DNA from 2 places in the Kribbella sp. NPDC056951 genome. Region 2 is predicted to be linked to the other one. Evidence: riboswitches for the same ligand, from Rfam matches in the RefSeq annotation. Region 2 holds a riboswitch; the other holds the start of a gene.
What was found. A riboswitch is a leader RNA that binds a small molecule or an ion and turns the genes downstream of it on or off. The one in region 2 is predicted to bind S-adenosylmethionine.
Positions count from the first base shown of each region.

Region 1 (8,468 bases), on a different contig from region 2:
TGACCTGACGAAGAGCCCCGGTAGCTATCGGCAAGGTGCGGTGTACGTGCATGACGAGGCCACTGGCGAGAACGTCTACGAAGGGCCACCTGCCGATCAGGTGCCGGCTCTGGTGGCGGAGCTGACGGATGAGTTGGCGACGGATCGCACGGTGGATCCCCTGATCGGCGCTGCGATGGCGCATCTGAATCTGGTGATGATCCATCCGTTCCGTGACGGCAACGGGCGGATGGCGCGAGCGCTGCAGACACTCGTACTTTCCCGCGGTGGTATCGGGGAGCCGGCCTTCTCGAGCATCGAGGAGTGGCTTGGCAGCAACACCGAGGACTACTACCGGGTGCTGGCCGCGACCGGCGCCGGTGCTTGGCGCCCTGAGCGGTCGGCGGCGCTGTGGATCAAGTTCAATCTGCGCGCGCATCACATCCAGGCACAGACCGTACGCCGGCGATATCGCGAGGCGGGCAAGCTCTGGCTGGCTTTCGACGAGCTGATCGAACGGTATGGGCTGGCAGACCGGGTCGCCGACGAGCTGTTCGATGCCTCACTCGGTTTCCGCATCCGGCGCTCGACGTATGTCCGGCGGGCCGAGATCGAGGAGCGTACGGCGAGTCGTGACCTGAGCAAGTTGGTCGACCTCAAGCTTCTGCATCCGATCGGCGAGACCAAGGGCAGGCATTACGTGATGGGCGCCCGGCTCGCCGACCTCGTGCAGACCGTCCTCGCCACGCGGGAGTCGTTGGAGGATCCCTACCCGTGGATGCGTGAGCGCCTGGCGACCGTCCCGACGCCGGTCCGCTAGTTGTCGGTGGGGTGGGTAAGACTTGGCGGGTGGGTTCGATGATGCGGGTTTGGCGGCCGGGGCGGGTGGTGGATCCGCACTCGGTCATCGGTGGTTTGCGGAAGGGGCCGGGGGATCCGGCGTACGTGTATGACGGGCGGACTGTTTGGCGGGCTACTCGGACTCCTGAGGGGCCGGTGTTGTTGCGGCTGACGCCGCGGCAGTTGGAGGTTGAGGCGGAGGCTTGGGGGGCTGGGGCGGAGTGGGCGCTGGACGGGGTGCCGGAGTTGCTGGGGGAGGCGGACAGTTGGGAGGGGTTCGTGCCGTTGGCGGTGCATCCGGTGTTGGTGGAGGCGGCGCGGCGGTTTCCGCATCTGCGGGTGCCGCGGACTCGGGCGGTGTTCGAGGCGATGGCGGCCGCGGGGATCGAGCAGGTGGTGACGGGGAAGGAAGCGTTCCGGGGGTGGCGGCAGCTGCTGACTGTGTACGGCGAGCCTGCGCCGGGGCCGGGTGGGCCGGAGGGGCGGCGGATGATGGTGCCGCCGGCGCCGGAGGAGTGGCGGCTGATTCCGTCCTGGCAGTGGTTGCGGGCGGGCGTGGAGGGGCGGCGGTCGCGGGTCGTGGTGACGGCGGCGACCCGGGCGAAGGCGCTGGAGCGGACGCTGGAGCTGACCGACTCGGCCGAGATCGAGCGGCGGCTGCGGTCGTTGCCCGGGGTCGGGGTGTGGACGGCGGCCGAGGTGCGGCAGCGTGCGCATGGTGACGCGGATGCGTTCTCGTTCGCGGACTATCACGTGTCCCGCAACGTGTCGTACGCGTTGATCGGCGAGGAGCTCGACGACGACGGGTGTGCCGAGCTGATCGAGCCGTACCGCGGTCATCGGTTCCGCGTGCAGCGGTTGCTGGAGCTGGCCGGGATCGGCCACCCGCGCTACGGCCCGCGGAAGGCGCTGCCGACGCACACCCCAGGCGCAACGCATCGTCTGCGGTAGCGCGGGGCACTAGACGGGGGTGATCAATGGGGACGGGCTGTACCTGGTCGCGGGCCTCGCCCTCCTGCTCGGCGCAGTGCTGCCGCGACTGCTCTCCCGGTACGCCGTTTCTGCGCCGATCGCGTTCCTCGCCGGCGGAATGCTGCTCGGCCTGGTCGTGGACCGGGCGCAGCTCAGCCCGATCGCCGAACCGGAGCTCACCAAGCACCTGGCCGAGCTGACGGTGATCATCGCGCTGATGGGTGTCGGTCTGGCGATCGACCGGCCGATCAGCCTCCTGCATTGGGGTGTGACGTGGCGGCTGCTCTTCATCGCGATGCCCGCGGGGGTCGCGGCGTTGACCGGCGTGGGCTGGTTGCTCGGCCTCGCACCGGCCACCGCGCTGCTGATCGCTGCGGTGCTGGCGCCCACCGACCCGGTACTGGCCTCGGATGTGCAGGTCGGCGGGCCGACCACCGGTGAAGGCGCCGAGGTCGACGAGGACGACGAGGTACGGTTCGCGCTCACCTCCGAGGCGGGCCTGAACGACGGGCTCGCGGCGCCGTTCGTCTATCTCGCGGTCCTTCTCGCCACCAAGAGTTTCGCGCCGGTCGAGTGGGTCGCCTGGGACGTGATCGGCAAGGTGGTGATCGGGGTCGCGGTCGGTTTCGGGGCCGGGTGGTTGCTGGGCCGGATGACGTTCTCGGCCCGGGCGCACAGTCTGCGGCTGGCGGATTCGCGGGAGCCTGTTCTCGCGCTGGCCATGACGCTCGGCGTTTACGGGCTCACCGAAGTACTCCATGGGTACGGGTTCATCGCGGTCTTCGTGGCGGCCCTCACCTTGCGAGCGGCCGAGCGCAGCCACGACTTCCACAACGAGTTGCACGATTTCATCGGTGAGCTCGAACACATTCTGACCTGGGGTGTCCTGCTGCTTCTCGGAGTCGCCGTGACCGCCGGACTGCTCGAGCCGCTCACCTGGTCCGGTGTGCTGATCGGCGTGCTGCTGGTGCTCGTCGTACGGCCGATTGTTGGTCGGTTGTCGCTTGTCAGAAGCGGGCTGAGCCGGACCGAAGCGTGGGCTACAGCGGCGTTCGGGGTGCGTGGCGTGTCCTCGATCTACTACCTCGCGGCGGTCGGGATGCACTTCCGTGCGGAGCTGCCCTGGCTGTGGGCGACGCTGGGGTTCACGATCATTCTGAGTGTCGTCCTGCACGGCGTCGCGGCCACTCCGGTGATGCGTTTCCTGGAGCGCCGTACGTGAGACGGCGTCTCGCATGCTGGAAGTCGGAGGGTGTGATCCGGCCTCGATTGGGTAACCTCGGGGCAGCTCATCCAGAGGGACTGAGGGAAACGGCCCGTTGAAGTCCCGGCAACCCTCCCCGTCGAGACCCCGCCCTGGGGCCACTCACGGTGGAACGGTGCCAAATCCGTCCCGCCATCGAGATCCGGTGCCGCGGGGAAGATGAGAGGGGAACCTCACTCATGAGCCTGGCCACCGCCGCTACCCACACCATCCGTGAAGGTGCCTTCGGCAACGGTACGCACCTGAGCTGTCGCGCCTGTGGGGCGAAGTCGCCGCTCGGCCCGTTCTACGCCTGTATGGAGTGCTTCGGTCCGCTCGAGGTCGGGTACGAGTTCCCGACCATCACCCGCGAACAGATCGAGGCCGGCCCCAAGAACATCTGGCGCTACCAGCCACTGCTGCCCGTCCCCGTCGACGTGGCCAGCTTCCCGAACACCGAGCCCGGCTACACCCGGCTCATCGACGCACAGAACCTGGCCCGCGAGCTCGGGCTGCGCAAGCTCTGGGTGAAGGACGACTCCGGCAACCCGACCCACTCCTTCAAGGACCGGGTCGTGGCGAGCGCGTTGAGCGCCACCCGCGAGCTGGGCATGAAGGTCTTCGCCTGTCCCTCCACCGGCAACCTGGCCAACGCCGTCGCCGCGGCCGCCGCCCGCGCCGGGATCCGCTCGGTCGTCTTCATCCCGAAGGACCTCGAGCGGCCCAAGATCATCACCACGGCCGTGTACGGCGGGACCCTGGTGGCCGTCGACGGTAACTACGACGACGTCAACAAGCTGGCCTCCGAGATCGCCGGTGAGGAGGACGGCTGGGCGTTCGTCAACGTCAACGTCCGCCCGTACTACTCCGAGGGTTCCAAGACGCTGGCCTTCGAGATCGCCGAGCAACTCGGCTGGCGGATCCCGCAGCAGGTCGTGATCCCGGTCGCGTCCGGTTCGCAGCTGACCAAGATCGACAAGGGCTTCACCGAGCTCGGCAAGCTCGGGCTGGTCGACGCGACCGACTACAAGATCTACGGCGCCCAGGCCACCGGCTGCTCGCCGGTCGCCCAGGCCTTCCGCGACGGGTACGACGTCGTGAAGCCGGTCAAGCCGGACACGATCGCGAAGTCGCTCGCCATCGGTAACCCGGCCGACGGACCGTACGTGCTCGACGTCGCCCGCCGTACCGGTGGTGTGATCGAGGATGTCTCCGACGAGGAAGTCGTCGACGGCATCCAGTTGCTCGCCCGCACCGAGGGCATCTTCACCGAGACCGCCGGCGGGGTGACCGTCGCGACCCTGAAGAAGCTGATCGAGACCGGTCAGCTCGACCCCGACGCCGAGACGGTGATCATCAACTCCGGCGACGGGCTCAAGACGCTCGACGCCGTGGCCGACCGGGTCGGCCCGAAGGTGACCATCCCCGCGTCGTACGACGCCTTCGTGAAGGCAGGCCTGCAGTGAGTGTGAGTGTTCGCGTCCCGACCATCCTCCGGCCCTACACCCAGGGCGTCTCCGAGGTGTCCGCCGAGGGCGCGACGCTGACCGAGGTGCTGGAGTCGCTCGACACGTCGTACCCGGGCATCAAGTCCCGCGTCCTCGACGAGTCCGGCGAACTGCGCCGCTTCGTCAACGTCTACGTCGACGACGACGACGTCCGCTTCGCCGACGGCCTGCAGACCGCGATCAAGGACGGCGGCCAGGTCTCGATCATCCCCGCCGTAGCCGGCGGCTGAGTTTCCGCGGTGGTTCCGGGCGTTCGTCCGGAACCACCACTGCGTAGGGTGACGCCATGCGTGCTGTGGTGATTGAGAAGTACGGCGTGGTGCCCGAGGTGCGGGAGGTTCCGGAGCCGGAGGTGGCTGCGGGGGCTGTGGTGCTGAAGGTGGAGGCGACTGGGCTGTGCCGGAGTGACTGGCATGGGTGGATGGGGCACGACTCGGACATCGTGCTGCCGCACGTGCCTGGGCATGAGTTGGCCGGGACGATAGCGGCTGTCGGGGCCGAGGTCGAGGGGTGGCAGGTCGGGGATCGGGTGACGACGCCGTTCATCTGCGCTTGTGGTTCGTGTGCGGAGTGCGCTGCGGGCAATCAGCAGGTGTGCCCGAATCAGCTGCAGCCGGGGTTCAACTACTGGGGTTCGTTCGCCGAGTACGTCGCGATTCCGTACGCGCAGGTGAATCTGGTGCGGCTGCCGGACGAGCTCGACTTCGGTACGGCGGCTGGGCTGGGTTGCCGGTTTGCGACGTCGTACCGGGCTGTTCGGCAGGTGGGTAAGGTCGAGCCCGGCGAGACCGTGGTGGTCTACGGCTGCGGCGGGGTCGGACTGTCGGCCGTGATGATCGCTGCCGCCGCGGGTGCGCGGGTGGTCGCGGTCGACACGAACCCGGCCGCGCTTCAGTTGGCCGTCGAGTACGGTGCCGCCGAAACGTTGACCACGACCGTCGGAGTCGACCTGACCGCTCACGTCACGTTCGACGCGCTTGGCTCGAACGACCTCGTGCAGCAGGCCCTCCGGGTACTCCGACCACGCGGTCGGCATGTCCAGATCGGGCTGCTGCCGTCCGGCGTACAGCTCGATGTCAGTCGGCTGATCGGCCAGGAACTCCAATGGCTGGGCAGCCACGGCATGCCCGCCCACGCCTACCCCGAAATGCTCGATCAAGTTGCCCAAGGCAACCTAAACCCCGCCGCCCTGATCACCCGCACCATCACCCTCGACGAAACCCCAGCCGCCCTGGCCGCCCTCACCAACGGCACCCCCGCCGGCGTCACCGTCATCACCCCCTAGCCCACGCCCCGTCTCGCGTTTGGGGTCAGGAGGGGCGGCGGGGGCGGGTGGCGGTTAGAGGCGGATGGCGTAGATGGTGGGCGGGCGGCCGGTTCGGCCGTGTTGTTGGGTGGCGATGGGGTCGGCCAGGCCGGCTCGTTCTAGGCGTTTGAGGACGCGTCTGGCGGTTCGGAGTTGGACTGCCAGGTGGTCGGCTACGTCTTGGGTGGTGAGGCCGTCGGGGTTCTTGGCGGTTAGTTCGCGCATGCGGGCGAGGGTTGCCGGGTTGAGGCCTACGCGGCGGGCCAGCAGGGGGAGGCTTTCGGCGCCGCGGGGGATGGTGGGCTGATCGCCGGAGGGTTCGAGCACGATCTCGACGTCGTCGGACATCGAGACGACGCCGGCCACGGTACCGATCGAGCCGGCGCGACCGACGGCGCGGCGGGCCAGGGCTTCTGCTTCTGCGGCAGTGCGGCCGATGCCGAAGCCGACGTACGCCGTGCTGTGTCGCGCGGCGAGGTGGTCGAGTAGCGGCATGCGGGTGAACTGTTCGGTCGCCTGCTCGAGCAGTCCGCGGGTGGTGACGACCAGGTGGCGGCCGTCGGGGAGCAGAGCGAGGCTGCCACCGAGGGTGATGAGGTCGCCGGCCAGGGCGTCGTCGGGTTCGGGGAGGTCGACGATGCCGAGGGCGACCTGGGCGTCGCCGACGTGTTGGCCGCTGGTGGTGAGGACGAGGGCCTGCAGGGTCGAGCGGATCGAGTAGCGCGACGGGACCAGCCGGACCGAGGGCATCTCGTTCTCGAGCAGGTGGAAGGCCGAACCCAGGCAGCTGATCGCGATCTTGGTGTCGTGCTTGTCGCGGGCGCTGCGGTGGAAGGTGACGATGTCGTCCGAAGTCAGACCGGGCCGGTACGGGAGCACCTGGATCTGATCGGTCGGGAGTTTGGCCTCGATCAGCGTCTCCAGGACCTCACTGCGCCGGAGCGTGTCGATCGAGAACTGGGTGACGTTGTGACCGAGCCGGAGCAGCTCGACCAAGGCGCGCAGGAGCGTGGCGCCGTCGTACGAGACGTACATGGCCGGGCGGTCGACGACGCCGGCTTCGGTGGCGATCGTGTACGGGACGATGCCGGTGAAGAGGAGGGCGTCGAGCTTCTCCTGGGACTGTACGACGAGCTCGATCGTCTCGGTCTCGTGCCGGTACGACAGGGGTTGCAGGGTGGCTCCGGTCGGCGGACCGGTCGCGATCACGCGCTGCACGACGTCCTCCGGACCGACAACGCCGACCACGACTGCCATCACCACACCCCCATGCCGTGCACTGTCATGCACTGTAATGCAGCCCGGCCGAACTCTTGACGATCGAAGCAGAGTCTCTTAGTTTCGGTCAAGACCATAATTGCTGCGAGGCGATTGCCGGCCGGCTGCGGACGAGGTGTGGTGGAGCGATGGAGGGAGCGCGCCACCTCACTTGTCGGACTGCAGCTCCTCAAGCGTGCGGATCACCAGGTCGCGCTCGCTGCTGGGCAGCTCCGGGCCATAGGGGTCGTGCGCGGCCTCCTCCGGGATCAGGCCCTCCCACACGGCCGCCCAGATCATCCGCTGCACGTAGCCCTCGATCGGTGCGTAGAACGTGGCTGCCGCGAACCGGTCCAGCCGCTCGGAAGCGGCCAGGAACGCACTGTGATCGCCGGCCCGCCAAGCCCGCAGTACGGCGACCGACAGCTCGACCTGTGCTGATGCAATACCGACCAGGGCCGTATCTGCACCCCACATGAACGACGGACCGTACATGCGGTCCTCACCCGTGATCAGCAGCTTGCCGGTGTCCCGCCCGGCCCAGATGGCGTCCTGCGTGCCGATCGCCCGGTCCAGCGTCGCTGTCTTGACCCCGAGCATCGCATCGAGGCTCAACAGGTCTCGGATGAGCTCTGGCGGGTACGGATACCCACCTGCCTCGCCATGCAGGTAGAAACCGACCAGCGGCAGCCCGCTCTCCGTAGCGACTCGCTCGTGCAGCTTCACGGCCTGCTCATGCCCATCCGGCGACTCCGCCAGCCGAGCGAGCGGATAGACCATCACTGCGTCCGCACCGGCGTCCGCTGCCTGCAGGGACATCGCCACAGTCAGATCTGCGGCGTCCTGCAGGCTCTGCGGGGACTCCGACCGCGGTACGCCGACTCCGGCCACGATCGGGGCCGTAGTGGCCTGCCGCCACGTTTCCAACACCTTGGTGCGGTCGGCGGCACTCAGGTACAGCCCACGGCCGGTGTGGGCCCACACCGCGATCCCACCGATCTCCTGGGCCGCGATAGCACCGACGTACGCGGCCAGAACGTCGTACGCGATGACTCCGTTGCTGTCCATCGGTGTGAAGACCGCAGGGAGGACTGTGCCGCGCAGTTGCTCGACGAGGGGATGCATGGGACCTCTCAGACGTCGTGGCCGAGGCCAGGTCGGGTGGGTACGTCGATCCAGCCTTTGCAGTCGGCAAACACACTCGGAGCCAGCGGGTCCTCCTCGACCAGCAGCGGCCCCACCAGGTCGGCCGCAACGGTTGCACCCGGTACGGCGGCGGCCAGGTGGACTGCGGCCAGCGTGGCGACGCCCAGCTCCGGCATCGAGCCTATCTTCACCGCCAGACCCGCAGCCTCGGCCAGAT
Region 1 is NZ_JBHUQZ010000001.1:1,619,339-1,627,806, forward strand. Features, by position in the region: gene ACFTSF_RS07475 (Fic family protein) at 1-799, shown strand, start outside; gene ACFTSF_RS07480 (DNA-3-methyladenine glycosylase family protein) at 838-1,770, shown strand; gene ACFTSF_RS07485 (cation:proton antiporter) at 1,790-3,013, shown strand; SAM riboswitch class I at 3,078-3,221, shown strand; gene thrC (threonine synthase) at 3,235-4,500, shown strand; gene ACFTSF_RS07495 (ubiquitin-like small modifier protein 1) at 4,497-4,772, shown strand; gene ACFTSF_RS07500 (alcohol dehydrogenase catalytic domain-containing protein) at 4,829-5,827, shown strand; gene ACFTSF_RS07505 (hypothetical protein) at 5,882-7,105, opposite strand; gene ACFTSF_RS07510 (dihydrodipicolinate synthase family protein) at 7,274-8,230, opposite strand; gene ACFTSF_RS07515 (mandelate racemase/muconate lactonizing enzyme family protein) at 8,239-8,468, opposite strand, start outside.
Region 1: another riboswitch for S-adenosylmethionine. It lies ahead of thrC (threonine synthase); the one in region 2 lies ahead of ACFTSF_RS40890 (aminotransferase class V-fold PLP-dependent enzyme).

Region 2 (8,468 bases):
GTCCGACTTCGGGCATCCGGACAACCCGGAGCAGTTCGAGGACCTGCTGGCCTACTCGCCACTACATCGAGTGCAGGACGGTACGGCGTACCCGGCCACGCTGGTGGTCACCGGTGACCACGATGACCGGGTAGTCCCCTTGCACAGTCACAAGTTCATCGCTGCGTTGCAGCATGCCCAGTCCGCGTCCGCACCCGTCTTGACCCGAGTGGAGGTCAACACCGGTCACGGCTTCGGAAAACCCGCCGCCATGATCGCGGCGGAGTGGGCGGACCTACTGGCGTTCGCTGCTCACCATGTAGGCCTGGAGACTCCTGAGCAGTAGGAGCTTGGCTTTACCAGATGCGGGGCGCGTGGAGGTCGCGAGGGTCCTCGACCGGCTGACAGCCGTGGTCGGTGTCCTCGTACTCCGCGCGCAGCCCGTTGGTGGCCAGTGAGCGCACTGCGCCGACCAGCCGGTCCACGTGCTCGCGGGTCGTGCCAAGACCGAGGCTGGCGCGCACCGCCGTACCGTGCTCGGGTGCGTCGGCCAGGAGGTGGCCGACCAGCGGGTGGGCGCAGAACTTGCCGTCACGGACGCCGATGCCGTACTCCGCGCTGAGTGCTGCGGAGACGAGCGTCGAGCTCAGACCCTTGATGGTGAAGCAGACCGTGCCGACGCGGTCGGCCTCGGCGCCGAAGATCGAGTACGTCGTGACGTCGGCGATCTGCGCGAGGCCAGTGCGGAGTCGGGCGAGCAGGCTGCGCTCGTGCTGCTCGATCGCGTCGCGGTTGCGGCTGATGGTCGCGCAGGCCGAGGCCAGCGCGATTGCGCCGATGACGTTGGGGGAGCCACCCTCATGACGGGACGGGCCGGTCGCCCAGACCACACCGTCGCCGGTGACCGCGGTCGTCGCGCCCCCGCCGTACAGGTAGGGGTCGGCGGCGTCGAGCCAGTCCGCGCGGCCGATGAGCGCACCGGCGCCGTACGGGGCGTAGAGCTTGTGGCCGGACAGTGCGACCCAGTCGACGTCCAGCTCGGCGATGTCGACGACGCGGTGGGGTGCCAGCTGTGCGGCGTCCAAGCAGATGCGCGCGCCGTGCGCCTTGGCGACCGCAGCGAGCTCGGCGATCGGGAAGATCTCACCGGTCACGTTCGATGCGCCCGTGACGACAACCAGCCGCGGGCCCTCCGGAGCGCTCCTCAGTGCATCGGCCACGGCCGTTACGGCCGCGCTGGCCGAAGCCGGTGCAGCGAGCCGGACCGTGCGCTCCTCGCCCCACGGCAGCAGCGCCGCGTGGTGCTCGGACTCGAAGACGATCACCGTCGCGTCGGCCGGGACGGCGTGCGCGAGCAGGTTCAGGGCGTCGGTGGTTTGCCGAGTGAAGATCACCTGGTCGTCGTTGCGAGCGCCGACGAAGCTGTGTACCTCGGCGCGGGCCCGCTCGTACCACTGGGTGGTGATCCGGGAGGCGTAGCCGTTGCCGCGGTGCACCGACGCGTACGACGGCAGGGCTGCCTCGACACTGGCGCGCACCGACTCCAGACACGGCGCGCTGGCACCATGGTCGAAGTTCGCGTAGTCCGTCACGCGACCGTCGGCCAGCGGGACCAGCAGGTCCGCACCGACAGTGGCGGGGATGGTGCCGTTCGTCAGCCGGGTGACCGCCGCACGCGGGGTGGTGGTGCTGGCCGGCTCGAGGATGGAGAGGATCGACATGGCTTCGCTCCCGGGAAGTCCGCACTTGCCGAACGGGGTATCCGCACGGCCTGGTCTTCACCCGGGGCACCCCACCGCGGAGGAGGGTTGCCGGCCAGCGAGCCGGGGCTTGACGCTGGCGCTCATGACCTGCCGAGAACGGTAACGAACCGGCCACGAGGACGCCAGCCCTAATCTCATGTGATGAGATAGACAAACACATCGTGGGACGGGAAGGCGGCGCGACGATGATCGGACGGCTGCACCACTTGGCCATCGACTGCCCGGATCCGCTCCGGCTGGCGGAGTTCTACGCCGAGCTCCTCGGCAAGCCGATCACCTATCGCAGCGACGACTGGGTGGTGGTCGCGGACAACGACCACACCTCCGGCCTGGCCTTCCAGCGCGCATCCGACTATCGCCCGCCGCAGTGGCCGGACCCCGCGCATCCACAGCAGATGCACTTCGACGTCATGGTCGACGACCTCGAGGAAGCCGGTGCGGCCGTCGTCGCGCTGGGCGCCCGTCAAGTGGTGGGCAGCGTGTTCGAGGACCCGGCGGGTCACCCGTTCTGCCTCATCCCGAGGCCGGGCTGGGCACCGCCGATTCGCGACCGCTGAGGTGGGCGTGTTGGATGGCGGGATGACGACGATCGCGGCGTGGACCGCACCTGATGTCGAGCGGCCCGACGGTTCGCTGACCGCGCCGGAAGGTGAGCTGCTGCGTGGGTATCTCGACTTCTACCGCAGCACGCTGCTCTACAAGTGCGCCGGGCTGACCGCCGAGCAGCTCGCCACCCGGCCCTCGCCGCCGTCGAACCTGTCGCTGCTCGGGCTGATCCGGCACCTGACCAAGGTCGAGCGGATCTGGTTCCGGATTCACTTCGCGTCCGGCGAGAAGGCCGAGCCGCTGTTCGCGCCCGAGCTGGGCAAGGACGCCGACTTCGAGCTGATCGATCCGGCCGACGCCGAGGCGGCGTACGACGGCTTGGTCGCCGAATGGAAGTTGTCCGACGAAGCGGCGGCCGGCCGCTCGTTCGACGAGCGCTTCGTCTTCAACGGCACGGAGTCGACGCTCCGGATGATCTACATCCACCTGGTCGGGGAATACGCCCGGCACTGCGGACACGCTGACCTGCTGCGGGAACAACTCGACGGCACCACCGGAGCCTGATCGATCTGGTAACAAGCCTTCCGATGGACCGGGCCTTGTGGTCAACTTCCTGCCATGAAGCGTCCGGCCGCCCTCGTCGCGCTGATCTTCGCGGTGCTCACCGCGTTGCTCGTCGCGCCCGCGAGTGCGGCGTACGGCGTCCGGATCGAGGTGCTGTCGTCTCCGCGGCCGGACTTCGTCAGCGACGGTAATGCGCTGATCGGCATCACCGGGCAGAACCTCGAGAACCTCGTCGTCGAATTGAACGGCCGCGATGTCAGTGATGCCTTCACCCGAACCGCGGATCGGCTGATCGGCCTGGTTCGCGGGCTGGTGATCGGCCGGAACACGCTCACCGCGGGCGAGGCTCGACTCGGCATCACGAACTATCCGCGCTCCGGCCCGATGCTGGCGGGACCGCACGAAACGCCGTACATCTGCGGGACGGCCGGTTTCACGACGCTCGCGAAGGTCAAGCTCGGTCCGGCGACCGGGCCGAACTGCTCGGTGCCGACCCGGGTCGACTACCTGTACCGCTCGACGATCGACCGGTCGCTGAAGGTGCTGCCGGCAACGAAACCCGATGACTTGGCCACGACGACCACGTCGGATGGCCGGCGGGTGCCGTACATCGTTCGCGTCGAGACTGGTGTGATCAACCGGTCGATCTATGAGTACGCCGTACTGCACGACCGCACGGAAGGTGCGCCGAGCGTGCAGCGGCCACCGTCGGCCTGGAACGGCCGGCTGGTCTACAGCTTCGGCGGCGGTTGCCCCGGCGGCTGGTACCAGCAGGGGAGCAACACCGGCGGGATCAACGACGACGTCCTCCTGGGACGCGGGTACGCCGTTGCCTCGTCGAGCCTGAACGTGTTCGGGGTGAACTGCAACGGGGTGCTCGCGGCCGAGACGATGACGATGACCCGCGAGCACATCGCCGAGACCATCGGCGTACCGCGGCAGACGATCGGCTGGGGCTGCTCGGGCGGTTCGTACCAGGTCTTCCAGATCGCCGACAACTATCCGGGGCTGCTGGACGGGATCGTCGCGGCGTGCGTGTTCCCCGAGGTCGGGTTCGCGACGCTGCACACGATCACCGACGCGCTGCTGCTGGATCACTACTTCCGGTCGGCCGACGGCTGGACCGACACCGCGAAGCGGGCGGTGGCCGGGTTCGGCAAGATCGAGACGATCGCCAACCTGGCCGCCGGCGGCCGCCGGATCGACCCGCGGGTCTATTGCCCTGAGCAACTACCTGTGGAGCAGCGGTACGACCCTTCGACGAACCCGGGTGGTGCTCGGTGTGACGTCTACGACCACCAGGTCAACATCTGGGGCAAGGACGCTGCCGGTGCGGTCCGGCGGCCGCTCGACAACGTCGGGATCCAGTACGGCCTGGCGGCGCTGAACGCGGGCAAGATCACCGCCGCCCAGTTCGTCGACCTGAACCGCGCGATCGGTGGCTTCGACGCCGACGCCAACTTCGTCCCCGGTCGCACGGTGGCCGATCCGGTGGCGACCGAGACGGCGTACCGGACCGGGCAGTTGATCAACGGCGGCGGGGGACTGGCGAGCACCCCGATCATCGACTATCGGCAGTACCTGGACGAGTTGCCGAACGGCGATATCCATCTGATGTTCCACTCGTTTTCGCTGCGCGAGCGACTGGTGAAGGCGAACGGCGACGCGGACAACCAGGTGATGCTGGTGCAGTCCAGCGACGCGCAGGGCGGCTTCAGTACCGGCAACCCGGTTGTCCTGTCCGCGCTGAAGGCACTGGATCAGTGGATGGATGCCGTGGACGCCGACACCGGTCCCGGCTCGTCGCACAGCCGCCTGATCCGCAACAAGCCGTCGTCGCTCGACGAGGCGTGCTGGACTCCGCAGGGCGTGAAGATCGTCGAGAAGCAGGTCAACGGCATCGGTACGACGCGGTGCAACACGCTCTATCCGGTCTGGCCCGCGCCACGCCAGGTAGCAGGGGCCTCCGTCGCCAACGACATCATCAAGTGTCGCCTGCGTCCGCTGTCACCGGCTGACTACCAGGCCGACTTCACACCGGCCCAGTGGACCGCGCTCCGACAGGCCTTTCCGCAGGGTGTCTGTGACTGGACGGCACCAGGTGACGGTCAGCAGCGTCCGACTGAGGCGTGGCCCGTCTTCTGAGTCGTGACGCTACGGATGGGGCAGCGTGATCGGCGTGTGACACGTGGGACTCGAGTGGTATTGGAGGTAGCCTGCTAAACATGGCGACCCGCACGTCTTCCCCGGCGCGGGCGCAGAAGTCGGCAGCGAAACGGCCCAGCACGGCCCGAGCCGCTGCCGGTGGACGCACCCGTCCGTCGGCCGCCCAGAAGCGTGGGCAGACCTCGAAGCGCGGTGGTGGTAGTACCGCTGCGCGGACCAGCACACCCAAAAACAGCGGACCAGGCCCTTTTGCGGCCGCCATGCTGGCGATCGGCCGCGGCCTCGTGAAGCTGTGGATCGGCATCGCCCACCTGATCGGCCGGGCGGCCCGGGGGATCGGTCACGGCGCGCGGGATCTGGAGCCGGAGCACCGCCGTGACGGCGCGGGCCTGTTCCTGATCGGGCTGGCGATCATTGTCGCCGCCTCGATCTGGTGGCACTTGCCTGGCGCGGTCGGCAACGGCGTCCGGACCGCGGTCGGCGAGAGCATCGGTATTACCGGTTGGGCCGTCCCTCTGCTGCTGCTCGCGATGGCGATCCGGACCCTGCGGAACCCGGAGAGCAACGGTCCGGCCGGGCGTCAGATCATCGGTTGGACACTGCTGTCGTTCGGGGTGCTCGGGCTGGTGCACATCGCCCACGGCATCCCGCGACCGGACGTTGCGGGCGATGCCCCGCTGCACGACGCCGGCGGTGCGGTCGGCTATGTCATCTCGGCGGCGCTTTCCTACCTGATGACCCAGTACGTCGCCGCTCCGCTGCTCGTGCTGCTCTCGATCTTCGGTCTGCTGGTCATCACCGGTACGGCGATCTACGCGATCCCGCTCCGGGTACGCGCAGCATTCGACGTACTGATGGGCCGGACCGAACTGCCGGAGGAGGCTGCCGCGCCGACGGGCGAGTCGTCCACTGACGACACTGTGCGACTCACCCGCAAGGAGCGGCGCGCCAAGGCTGCCCTCGAGGACGACGGCGACCCGACGATCAAGCCGTACGACTCGCCGGTCCTCGAAGGACGCGAGATCTCCAAGCGCAGCCGCAAGCCGAAGGCCGCGCCGCCTTCGGAAGAAGACGCGTACGACGTCGACGCTTCAGCAGCCGCGGCCCCGGCCACGCCGAGCTTCAAGGTGAACGACGCACCGGCTCCGGAGCCGCCGCCGCACACCCCGATGCCGCAGCGCGTCGAGCAGCTCAGCCTGTCCGGCGACATCACGTACACGCTGCCGGACGGCCAGATCCTGAAGCCGGGATCGGTGCACAAGGCCCGGACCAAGGCGTCCGACGCCGTGGTCGACCGGCTGACCGAGGTGTTCGAGCAGTTCAGCATCGACGCCCAGGTCACCGCCTACACCCGCGGCCCGACGGTCACCCGGTACGAGGTCGAGCTCGGCTCCGCGGTCAAGGTCGAGAAGGTCACCGCGCTGTCCAAGAACATCGCGTACGCCGTCGCCTCGGCCGACGTCCGGATCCTGTCCCCGATCCCCGGCAAGTCCGCGATCGGGATCGAGATCCCGAACACCGACAAGGAGATCGTCAGCCTCGGCGACGTGATCCGCTCGGCGACCGCCCGGAACGACCACCACCCGATGGTGGCCGGGCTCGGCAAGGACGTCGAGGGCGGCTTCGTGGTCGCGAACATGGCGAAGATGCCGCACCTGCTGGTCGCCGGTGCGACCGGTTCCGGTAAGTCGTCGTTCGTCAACTCGCTGATCACCTCGGTCCTGATGCGGGCCACCCCCGACGAGGTGCGGATGATCCTCGTCGACCCCAAGCGGGTCGAGCTGAACAACTACGAGGGCATCCCGCACCTGATCACGCCGATCATCACCAACGCCAAGAAGGCCGCCGAGGCGCTGCAGTGGGTCGTCCGCGAGATGGACATGCGGTACGACGACCTCGCGGCGTTCGGCTTCCGGCACGTCGACGACTTCAACAAGGCGGTCCGCGGTGGCAAGGTGAAGCCGCCACCAGGGTCCGAACGGGTACTCACGCCGTACCCGTATCTGCTGGTGATCGTCGACGAGCTGGCCGACCTGATGATGGTCGCGCCGCGCGATGTCGAGGACTCGATCGTCCGGATCACCCAGCTCGCCCGGGCCGCCGGTATCCACCTGGTGCTGGCCACCCAGCGGCCGTCGGTCGACGTCGTGACCGGTCTGATCAAGGCCAACGTGCCGTCCCGGCTGGCCTTCGCGACCTCGTCGCTGGCCGACAGCCGCGTCATCCTGGACCAGCCCGGTGCGGAGAAGCTGGTCGGTCAGGGTGACGGCCTGTTCCTGCCGATGGGTGCGAGCAAGCCGATGCGGATCCAGGGTTCCTGGGTCACCGAGTCCGAGATCCGCGCCGTGGTCGAGCACACCAAGACCCAGCTGGAGCCGACGTACCGCGAGGACGTCACCGCCGTCGCCGCGCCGAGCAAGGACCTGGACGACGAGATCGGCGACGACATGGACCTGGTGGTCCAGGCCGCCGAGCTGATCGTCTCGACCCAGTTCGGATCGACGTCGATGCTGCAACGCAAGCTGCGGGTCGGTTTCGCCAAGGCCGGCCGGTTGATGGACATCCTGGAGAGCCGGGGCGTGGTCGGTCCCAGCGAGGGATCCAAGGCGCGGGACGTGCTGGTCAAGCCGGACGACCTGGAAGACTTCATCACCACCCTCCGAGGAGAGTGACTGTGACCGAAGCAAGCGCCGTGACACATCATCAGCCCCGTCATGAGGGTTTCGACCTCGACGACAGGCCTGTTCCGTTCACGATCCGCGCCTCGCAGAAGGTGCACGGGGGCCTCGCCCTCGGCGCCGGCCTGGTGGCCGTCGGTTTCGCCGCCTCCGCGTCGGGTACTGCGACCGGTGTACTGCGCTGGTTCGCCGCGGCAGCGTTCGCCGTACTGGCCGTGGTGTGCGCCCGGGCGCTGACGGTCGGGGACATGCTGGTGGCCGACGACGTCGGGATCCGGTTGCGAATCGGCAACGAATGGATCGGCACCCGATGGCAGGAGATCGAGGAGGTGACGGTGCTGAAACGCCGGCATCCGCTCGACGACGGCCGGATCGCCGTCCATCTGCTGGATCCCGGTCCGATCCTGGCCGCGATGCCGAGTGCGACGCGCCGGACCACGGATGCCAACCGGCGGCTGACCGGGTCCTCACTAGCGGTACCGTTCGGGTTGACGGCACGGCCGTCGAACGGGGAAGTGGTACAGGCTTTGCACATGCTCGCGGACGCCAGATGTCCGGTGCGCGAGCAACTCTGACTTGTCCGTGACCCCATCGGGCGACGACCGTTGACTTGATGTCGGCGGTCCTGGCTGCCGGCATCAGGAACTCATTGATGCTGATGGCCCGCACTTCGGATCGGGCGACGGAGAGGACGGTGACCACGTGAGCATCGGTAGCGAGCTCACGGCGGCCCGTGTACGGGCCGACATGACGATCGAGCAGCTGAGTGCCG
Region 2 is NZ_JBHUQZ010000021.1:13,258-21,725, forward strand. Features, by position in the region: gene ACFTSF_RS40885 (prolyl oligopeptidase family protein) at 1-325, shown strand, start outside; gene ACFTSF_RS40890 (aminotransferase class V-fold PLP-dependent enzyme) at 336-1,700, opposite strand; SAM riboswitch class IV at 1,717-1,830, opposite strand; gene ACFTSF_RS40895 (VOC family protein) at 1,928-2,299, shown strand; gene ACFTSF_RS40900 (DinB family protein) at 2,322-2,852, shown strand; gene ACFTSF_RS40905 (DUF6351 family protein) at 2,907-4,997, shown strand; gene ACFTSF_RS40910 (DNA translocase FtsK 4TM domain-containing protein) at 5,078-7,690, shown strand; gene ACFTSF_RS40915 (hypothetical protein) at 7,693-8,271, shown strand; gene ACFTSF_RS40920 (RodZ domain-containing protein) at 8,399-8,468, shown strand, end outside.